3 regions of the Pseudarthrobacter sp. NPDC080039 genome follow, and region 2 is predicted to be linked to each of the others. Evidence: riboswitches for the same ligand, from Rfam matches in the RefSeq annotation. Region 2 holds a riboswitch; each other region holds the start of a gene.
What was found. A riboswitch is a leader RNA that binds a small molecule or an ion and turns the genes downstream of it on or off. The one in region 2 is predicted to bind thiamine pyrophosphate.
Positions count from the first base shown of each region.

Region 1: linked by a shared signal. The riboswitch ahead of thiC (phosphomethylpyrimidine synthase ThiC) and the one ahead of thiC (phosphomethylpyrimidine synthase ThiC) in region 2 are both predicted to bind thiamine pyrophosphate.
Region 3: linked by a shared signal. The riboswitch ahead of thiD (bifunctional hydroxymethylpyrimidine kinase/phosphomethylpyrimidine kinase) and the one ahead of thiC (phosphomethylpyrimidine synthase ThiC) in region 2 are both predicted to bind thiamine pyrophosphate.

Region 1 covers NZ_JBFBKY010000004.1:9,915-13,185, forward strand. Annotated here, with positions in the region: gene AB0313_RS05935 (VOC family protein) at 1-80, opposite strand, end outside; gene AB0313_RS05940 (amidohydrolase family protein) at 181-1,263, opposite strand; TPP riboswitch at 1,341-1,448, shown strand; gene thiC (phosphomethylpyrimidine synthase ThiC) at 1,465-3,270, shown strand; gene AB0313_RS05950 (alpha/beta fold hydrolase) at 3,267-3,271, opposite strand, start outside.
Region 2 covers NZ_JBFBKY010000014.1:6,715-9,985, reverse strand. Annotated here, with positions in the region: gene thiC (phosphomethylpyrimidine synthase ThiC) at 1-1,144, opposite strand, end outside; TPP riboswitch at 1,142-1,251, opposite strand; partial or broken gene AB0313_RS14780 (recombinase family protein) at 1,284-1,877, shown strand; gene AB0313_RS14775 (hypothetical protein) at 2,192-2,671, opposite strand; gene AB0313_RS14770 (sugar-binding transcriptional regulator) at 2,943-3,271, opposite strand, start outside.
Region 3 covers NZ_JBFBKY010000012.1:60,978-64,248, reverse strand. Annotated here, with positions in the region: gene thiD (bifunctional hydroxymethylpyrimidine kinase/phosphomethylpyrimidine kinase) at 50-1,570, opposite strand; TPP riboswitch at 1,578-1,675, opposite strand; gene AB0313_RS13965 (Rne/Rng family ribonuclease) at 1,842-3,271, opposite strand, start outside.

The sequences.
Region 1 (3,271 bases), on a different contig from region 2:
ATGTCGCCCACCTTGAGCATCACCGTGCCCATGGCGAGGTCGGCGGGAAGAAGATCCCGGGTGCTGGATGCTGTAGTCACGTGAAGGCTCCTTGCGTTGGAGGCCGTCCCATTGGCGGCCTGTCACACATTAAAATTACTTGAAGCTTCAATTTATTCCAAGTCCCCGCAGCGCCGTGGGTCAGCGGATGATGTGTCCGCCCAGCACCACGTGTTCCAGGGCCTTGATCGTCCCGGGCACCGCCCGTGGATCTTCCCGGCACACCACGACGTCGGCGCGCGCCCCTTCCGCCAGGCCGTCCGCCCCCAGCCAGGCACGCGCTGCCCAGCAGGCCGCGTCAAGGGCTGCAGCCATGGGGAGCCCGGCGCCGTGCAGGGCAAGGATCTCGTCGGCAATCCGGCCGTGCCGGATCACGCTGCCCGCATCCGTGCCGGCAAAAATACGCACGCCGGCGGCATGGGCCTCCGCCACCCGCTCCAGCCTCCGTTCCCACAAGGCCCGCATGTGGGCCGCATAGCGGGGGAACTTGGCGTCGGCCTGCGCCGCAATGTCCGGGAAGGTGGCAATGTTGATCAGCGTGGGAACGATCGGTACGCCCTGTTCGGCGAACCGGGGCAGGTGCCGCGGCAGGAGTCCGGTGGCGTGCTCGATGCAGTCGATCCCTGCGTCCAGCATCTGGTCCAGGGTGTCTTCGGCAAAGCAGTGGGCGGTCACCCGGGCACCTTCGTCGTGGGCCGCCTGGACGGCATCACGTACGACGGCGGCAGGAAAGGAAGGCGCCAGGTCGCCGGCGCTGCGGTCGATCCAGTCCCCCACCAGCTTGACCCAGCCGTCGCCGTCGCGTGCCTGCTTGCGCACGGCCTCCACGAGGCCCTCAGGCTCCACCTCCTCCGCGAAGCCCCGCAGATAGCGGCGGGTACGGGCGATGTGCCGCCCGGCGCGGACCAGCACCGGGAACTCCGTTCCGCCCTGCATCCAGCGGGTATCGGCAGGGGACCCCGCGTCACGGACCAGCAGGGTTCCGGCGGTGAGGTCGGCCAGTGCCTGTTCCCTGGCAACAGGCGGATCCACCGGGCCGGCGGCCCCCAGCCCGATATGGCAGTGCGCGTCCACGAAGCCCGGCAGCACCCATCCGTCGAGCACCCTGCCCGGATGGGTTGCGGGCTTGCTGAAGGTGAGCCTTCCATCCACGGACCACAGCCCGTGCCGTACCTGGTCCGCGGCGGCCAGGACGGGCCCGCGGAAGTGGATGATGTCTGCCATGGGGCTCCTTTCGATGCCCGGTCAGGCTAGCACCGCAATTGTGACAAGCCTCGTCCAGGAGCCTGTGGTAGCTTCGTTCCTGACCACACGGGTGCCCTTGCAGGGGCTGAGATCGGGCTGTTGCAGCCTGCGACCGTTGAACCTGTCCGGATAATGCCGGCGAAGGAAGTGAGTATTCCCTTGAGTACACAAAACACCCAGCTGAACCCTGACCTCCTGCAGTCCGCGGGCGATTTCGGGGACGCATCGGAACAGCCCGTAACCCAGTCACTGAAGTCCCATTCACTCGCCTACGTCGAGGACGAAAAGGCGGGAATCCGGGTGCCGGTGACGGAAATTGCCCTGGAGCCGTCACCCAACGGCCAGGAAAACCCGCCGTTCCGGACCTACCGGACCGCGGGGCCCGGAAGCGACCCCGTGCGCGGCCTGCAGCCCTTCCGCTCGGAGTGGATCGCGGCGCGGGGGGACACCGAGCCCTACAGCGGCCGGGAGCGCAACCTGCTCGACGACGGCCGCTCCGCCGTGCGCCGCGGTGCCGCCTCCGCGGAGTGGAAGGGCGGACAGCCGGAGCCCCGCCGCGCCGTCGACGGCAGGACAGTGACGCAGATGCACTATGCCCGGCAGGGCATCATCACGCAGGAGATGCGCTTTGTGGCGCTGCGCGAAAACTGCGACGTTGAACTGGTCAGGAGCGAGGTGGCCGCAGGCCGCGCCATTATCCCCAACAACATCAACCACCCCGAATCCGAGCCGATGATCATCGGCAAGGCCTTCCTGGTGAAGATCAACGCCAACATCGGCAACTCCGCCGTGACCAGCTCCATCGCGGAGGAAGTGGACAAGCTGCAGTGGGCCACCCAGTGGGGCGCCGACACCGTCATGGACCTGTCCACGGGCGACGACATCCACACGACCCGCGAGTGGATCATCCGCAACTCCCCCGTGCCGATCGGCACCGTGCCGATCTACCAGGCCCTGGAAAAGGTGAACGGCGAAGCCAACGCGTTGACCTGGGAGATCTTCCGCGACACCGTCATTGAACAGTGCGAGCAAGGCGTGGACTACATGACCATCCACGCCGGCGTGCTTCTCCGGTACGTCCCGCTCACGGCAAACCGGGTGACGGGCATCGTCTCCCGGGGCGGATCGATCATGGCGGGCTGGTGCCTGGCCCACCACCAGGAAAACTTCCTGTACACGCACTTCGACGAACTGTGCGAAATCTTCGCCAAGTACGACGTCGCCTTCTCCCTCGGGGACGGCCTGCGCCCCGGTTCCACGGCGGACGCCAACGACGCCGCCCAGTTCGCCGAGCTGGACACGCTTGCCGAGCTCACCCAGCGCGCGTGGGAGTATGACGTACAAGTGATGGTGGAAGGCCCCGGCCACGTTCCCTTCCACCTGGTACGGGAAAACGTGGAGCGCCAGCAGGAGCTGTGCAAGGGTGCGCCCTTCTACACCCTGGGCCCGCTGGTGACCGACGTCGCCCCCGGCTACGACCACATCACCTCGGCAATCGGCGCCACCGAGATCGCCCGTTACGGCACCGCGATGCTCTGCTACGTCACCCCCAAGGAACACCTGGGCCTGCCCAACAAGGACGACGTCAAGACAGGCGTCATCACCTATAAGATCGCCGCCCACGCCGCAGACCTCGCCAAGGGGCACCCGGGGGCGCACGAACGTGATGATGCCCTGTCCAAGGCGCGGTTCGAATTCCGGTGGCGTGACCAGTTCGCCCTGTCTCTGGATCCGGTGACGGCGGAGGCCTTCCACGACGAAACCCTTCCCGCAGAACCCGCCAAGACCGCGCATTTCTGCTCCATGTGCGGGCCGAAGTTCTGCTCCATGCGGATCAGCCAGGACATCCGGGACGAATACGGGTCGGCCGACTCGCAGGCCGCCCTGGCGGAAATGGCCTCCGGCATGCGGGAGAAGAGCCAGGAATTCCTGGCGGCCGGCGGCAAGGTGTACCTGCCGGAGCTGCGGGTTCCCGCGGACAGCTAGG
Region 2 (3,271 bases):
CCAGGTGGAACGGGATGTGACCGGGTCCTTCGACCATGACCTGCACATCGTACGTCCAGGCGCGCTTTGTCAGTTCGGCCAGGGTGTCCAGTTCGGCGAACTGGGCCGCGTCGTTGGCATCCGCCGTGGAACCCGGGCGCAGACCGTCACCGAGGGAGAACGCGACGTCGTACTTCGCGAAAATCTCGCAGAGCTCGTCGAAGTGCGTGTACAGGAAGTTCTCCTGATGGTGGGCCAGGCACCAACCCGCCATGATTGACCCGCCACGGGACACGATCCCCGTCACCCGGTTTGCGGTCAGGGGTACGTAGCGCAGCAGCACGCCGGCGTGGACGGTCATGTAGTCCACGCCCTGCTCGCACTGTTCGATCACGGTGTCGCGGTAGATCTCCCACGTCAACTCGTTGGCTTGCCCATTGACTTTTTCCAGCGCTTGGTAGATCGGCACGGTGCCGATCGGGACGGGTGAGTTGCGGATGATCCATTCACGGGTGGTGTGGATGTCATCCCCGGTTGAGAGGTCCATCACGGTGTCGGCGCCCCATTGGGCCGCCCACTGCAGTTTGTCTACCTCCTCGGCAATGGAGGACGTCACGGCGGAGTTGCCGATGTTGGCGTTGATCTTCACCAGGAACGCTTTGCCGATGATCATCGGCTCGGACTCGGGGTGGTTGATGTTGTTCGGGATGATCGCCCGGCCGGCGGCGACTTCGGAGCGGACCAGTTCAACGTCGCAGTTCTCCCGTACCGCCACGAAGCGCATCTCCGGGGTGATGATGCCCTGGCGGGCGTAGTGCATCTGGGTGACGGTCCGGCCGTCTACGGCACGCCGGGGAACAGGCTGGGCACCCTTCCACTCGGCCGAAGCAGCACCGCGCCGCACCGCGGACTTGCCGTCATCAAGCAGGTTCCGTTCCCGGCCACCGTAAGGCTCGGTATCGGCCCGCAGTTCGATCCATTCGGACCGGAACGGCTCCAGGCCGATCACCGGATCACTGCCCGGCCCAGCTGTCCGGTAGACCGTGAAGGGGGGATTCTTCATCCCGTTCGGCGAATCCTCCAAGGCGATCTCCGTGACAGGGACGCTAATGCCGTGCTCCGGGTCGTGGGCATAGGCGAGCGAATGCGAATTCATGGCGTTCATGAGTGATTTCCTACTTCCTTCGCCGGCATGACCCGGACAGGTTCAACGGTCACGGACTGCATCAGCCCGATCTCAGCCCCTGCACCAGGGCCCCCGTGTGGATGTGACCAAGCTTACAGAGACCGTGGGCTGGGGGAAAATATGTCGGAGTAGCCGCGAGTACCGCGCCGCGCTCCGCCGGGGCCGGATTGGATACGGGCGCGTGAGCACGCGGGCCCAGAATGGTAAATGCCAGCTCGAAGGCCAGGTCCTGGATAGGATCTTCACGGACAAGGCCTCCGGCAGGGACACAGCCGGCCGCAACTCACGGAACTGCTGCAGTTCGCCCGCGACGGCACCGTGGTGGTGCACAGCATGGGCCGGCTCGCCCGGAGCTTGGACGATCTGCGGGCTCTGGTCCAAGGCCTTACCCGCAAAGGCGTGCGCGTGAAGTTCGTCGAAGAGAGCCTTCTTCACCGGTGAGGACTCCTCCATGCCCATCTCATGCTCTCCGTTATGGATGCCATCGCCGAATTCGAACGCTCCCTCATTAGGCAACGCCAAAAGGAAGGCATCCCCCTGGCTAATCAGTGCCGCGCCTACAAAGGACGGGAAAATACCCGCACACCGGAACGCGCAGCCGAACTGGTCCAGCGCGCCGGCAGCGGTGTACCAAAAGCCTTACTTGCCCGTGACTACGGGATCTGCCGCGAGACCCGTCTACCAGTACCTGCGCCACGCCAAGCTCGAGTAAACCGCTCCCTTGCCGGCGCCGCCGATGTGCCGAATCCTCCGCATCCTTAGCTCGACGGAATCTTCATTTTCGGCTTTTTACGTCTCGCAGGGGAGTAGCCATCGCGATTCGCAGCCGCACGGTACGGTCGGGGGCCATCGATGTTGCTGATTTTCTCGGCCGGGGTCTCGCGCCTTGCCGTTTCGTCATAAAAGGTAGGTAGCCGTTAGAGAAGAAATCTGCGACGACAAGCGAGTAAATCTGACAGTCTTTCGGAACTTCGTCTTGCGGGGACGAAGGGTTTGGCGGTCAGCCGAACAAGGGGATAGCAGAATTTACTGAGCTCGGCCGCTTCTGAGCCGACTGGAGCTATCAGCCTCAAACAGGGCAGCCTTCAGTCCTGCCATCCTTTTAGGTGAAAGCGTTTGAAGGACGTTGTCTTGAGTTCGGAGGGTCAAGCGCATGATGAGCTCGCTCAGCGTATCCAGGATTGTTTGACTGTTCCATAGGTCGGTCTCATCCCGGATTTTTAGAAGTTCTTGGCGGCATTGGTCTGCCAGGCGGCGTTCCCTGTCTTCTGAGATCTCTCCGTTGATCTGGGCGATCCGGATGAGCGCGGCCAAGAGGGCGGCGGCTTCGTTCGGAGTGAAGGACTCTTTTGAATCATCCGATAGCGACATCTTCGAAGACCCCGGGGGTTCTAACAGGCGGAGTGTCGTCTTGTTAATCCAGCCGGTACAACCTTGCGTAGCGGCGATGACTCGACGCCTCATCCCAAACGGGGTGTGGAAAGTATCCATATGAGCAAGTCGCATTTCATTCCATCCTTCGACTGATTCGAAGCTTGGCGGCCCGTATCTTGCTGACCTCTGGCCGGTAAGCAGCGAATTTACGCGTGTGGACTTTTTGGGTTCACCCGCACCTTCACTGCCCGGCAACGAGTTACTGAGCAGTGATGACTTGCGGGGATTCGGCTGCCTAGACAAAGACAATCGGATCCTCGCAGCATCGCGTGATGGACATCATACTGCGGGAGCCCGTGTTTGCACAAGAAAGCGCTGAATACTCACATATGTGCGCTTGGTTCTATTGGAGTGAGAGGAGGGCGGCTGCGAGAGCTGAGTCGATAATGAGGACATCGATAAACCCTCCGAGGATGGCGCCCCGCACGCCCGAAGCCTTGTTCGCCCCCGTCGCGACGCCCACAACCCGTTTGATGTTGCGCAGCGCGTGTAGGTCAATGCTGACCACCCGACCATCGGCCGGAGAGTCGACGGGCGCTCCGTGCTCGTCAAAGAACCTGGTGCAACAGTCGCCGACTGCCCCTGATGCGAGGAACTGCTCCAGCTCGGCCGGGGTGAATTGCATCGCGTCAATGATGGATGCAGACGCACCGCTCCCGACCGACCCTATGC
Region 3 (3,271 bases), on a different contig from region 2:
GCACCGCAACCGCGCCCCTCCATAATAGCGGCGGCCCGGCCTGCAAACGTCAGGAATGCAGCCTCGGCGCGTCGAAGAAAGCCACCTCCAGGCGGCAGGACTGTTTGAACGCGGTCAGCATCGCTGCCCTCTCCTGCGCAGAGGCGTTCCGTCCGGCGGCGTCAACGATCGATATGGCCCGGCGGGTGGCCGCGGCAAACGCCTCATCCGCATAGGTGCGGAGCCACGCGGCGTAGGCGTGCCCGTCAGGCTCACCGGCGGCAACGAACCGCGCGTGGAGCTTCTCCCCCACTTCGGCGTAGAGCCAGAAACAGGGCAGGACGGCGGCAGCCAGGACTGCATAGCTGCCCGACGCCGACGCCGCGGTGAGGTGGTCCACGTATGCCTTTGTGACGGGGCCCAGTCCGCTCTGCGCCGGGCGGCTACTCAGCCAGGAGCGGTGGAGTTCCGATTCCACCTCGAGGCACTGCTGTGCGGAGCCGGCCCAGAACAGCTGCTCGGCTTCCGATGGTGCGAGGGCGCTGGCCCGGGCCAGGACCCTGGAGTAGCCGTTGAGGTAAAGGGCATCCTGGGCCAGGTAGTAGGCGAAGTCCTTCTCCTCAAGCTCGCCCGAGCCCAGGCTCCGGATAAAGTCCAGCGCGTAGATGTCGTCGAGGTCCTGTTGGGCTTCGTCCCACAGCCGGGCAGCGAAGCCCCCTTCATGAAGGGCGGGCCGCAGGTGGTGGAAGTGGTGCACGGGCCCGTTCCCGTGGCCCACCTCCAGCTCTCCGGAGTTCTCAAGCGCACCGGCGAGCCAGGGCTTCACGGTCCGCAGCGACGCTTCCCAGTCGCCCACCCGGGCCTGCACGGTGGCCATCGCAGAAGACAGGGAGCAGCCGGTGCCGTGGCTGTTGCGGGTGGCAATCCGGTTGCCCCGGACTTCCACCACGTCCTGTGCCAGCAGGCCTGAGGCGTTGACCAGCGCGTCAGGGCAGTCCGTCCCCGCCAAGTGGCCGCCCTTCACCAGTACCGTGGCTCCGGTGGTCTTCGCCAACTGCTTCCCCTGGTCCAGGGCCGCGTCCCAGCTCTCCGCCGGCTCCGCCCCCACCAGCATGGCAAGCTCGGGCAGGTTGGGGGTAATGAGATGGGCAAGAGGCAGCAGTTCCCGGAGGGCAGCTTCGGCGGATTCCTTGAGCAGCCGGTCACCGCTGGTTGCCACCATCACCGGGTCCAGGACCACGACGGCGGGACGTACTTTCTCCAGCCAGCCGCGGACAGTGCGGATTACCGCTTCATCTCCCAGCATGCCGATCTTGACGGCGTCGATGCTGATGTCGTCGCTGACGGCGTCCAGCTGCTGCGCCAGGAACGCAACCGGGGGAACGTGCACGGCCTGCACCCCCCGTGTGTTCTGTGCGGTGAGGGCCGTAATCACGGCCATGCCGTATCCACCGTGGGCGGCGATGCTTTTCAGGTCTGCCTGGATCCCTGCTCCACCCGAGGGATCGGAGCCCGCGATGGAAAGTACCCGTGGAACGTCGCGGCCCACGGGCGCCCCCGCAGGAGCACCCGGTACGGCCGGAAGGGTCATGGAAAGGGTCGTAGACAAGAGACATCCCTTCGCCGGTGCTAGCCGGACAGGTTCAACGGGTCTGGATCTCAGCCGGCCTTCTGCTCGGCACCCCGTGTCGAGGTCCAGCCTAGCCGCTGGCGCGCATCCGGAAAAAGGTGACAGCCCCTTCCCTGCACCCAGCAGAAATCCCCGCCGTGCGGAGAATTCCCCCTGTACTTACAGGGGGAACTGTCCACAAAACGGGGACTCCTGGCTGTTTCTGTGCTGCTGTCCGTTCCGGACGTGTGGCTTACAGCTCCGAAGCGGGCACACCGACACCGAGGATGATCGGTTCCTCGGCGGCCTTGCCCACCTCAGCCGACGGAACAGCGGTCTCCGGGGCCTTGGCCTCGTGGGAGTGGCCCGACGCGGTCGCCTGGACACTCTCGTGGTGCTGCACCGCGGTCTCGTTGGCGGCGCCCTGGGCACGGCTGGCAGCGCGGTGGCGGCGCGGCCGCCGCTGCCGGGACTGCTCCAGAGTGTGGTCCGAATAGTCCTTTTCAGCCGGAGCATCAACGGTGGCGCGCGCTTCCCCTCCCCCGGCAGTCCGCCCTTCCGGTGCCGGCTGGTCAGCTGCAGGTTCGGCGCCCGTCGGGGCAGCGGCGGCCTTGCCGGGTGCATCCTCGACAGAGGATGCGGGCTGGCCCAGGTGGGCGAACGCTTCTGCGAGCCGGTCCAGGGTCAGGGCCGGCTTGGGGTGGTGCTCCTCCGCGTGCTCCACGAAGGGAAGCGGGACTTCCTCTCCCCCGAAGGTCAGGACAGCCGCCGGTCGGGCCGGGGCGTCGGCGTCGTGCTTCTCCTCCATGGGTGCAGGCGCAGGCGGAGCCGGTGGCACCTGCCGGGCAGCCGCCACCTCATCGTCGTGCAGATGGGCGGCATGGGCAGCAGCCGCGATGTTTGCCAGGGCAAGCCGGGTGGCTTCTGCTTTGGCGTGCCGCTCCGCGTCTGCCGCCTCCGGCAGGACCGTGTGGACCTGCACCGCGGGCACCGGCGCAGCCTCGGGTTGCTGGCCGCCGCGTCCGCGCCGGCGCTTGCGCTCGGAACGGGGTCCCTGCTGGGCGTTGTCGGTCCGCTGCGCCTCGGGACGGTGCACCTCGGCCCGCGGTTCGGGGCGGCTGTCGGTGCGCTGGACGTGGTGCTCGGCGGCCACGATGTTTGCGCGGCGGTGTTCCACCGGATCGTCGTGGGTGACCACGCCGCGGCCGGCGCAGGCCTCACACTGCTCGCCAAAGACTTCCAGCAACCCGGTGCCCATGCGCTTGCGGGTCATCTGGACAAGGCCCAGCGACGTCACTTCGGCCACCTGGTGCTTGGTCCGGTCCCGGCCCAGGCACTCCACCAGCCGGCGCAGGACAAGGTCGCGGTTGGATTCGAGGACCATGTCGATGAAGTCGATGACGATAATGCCGCCGATGTCGCGCAGGCGCAGCTGGCGCACCACTTCTTCGGCTGCTTCGAGGTTGTTCTTGGTGACGGTTTCCTCGAGGTTGCCGCCGCTGCCGGTGAACTTGCCGGTGTTGACGTCCACCACTGTCATGGCCTCGGTGCGGTCGATCACCAGGGACCCGCCGGAGGGCAGGAAGACCTTGCGCTCAAGGGCCTTGTGGATCTGTTCGTCGATGCGCCAGGCGGAGAAGATGTCCTGGTCCTTGGTCCACTTCTCGAGCCGCCCCACCAGGT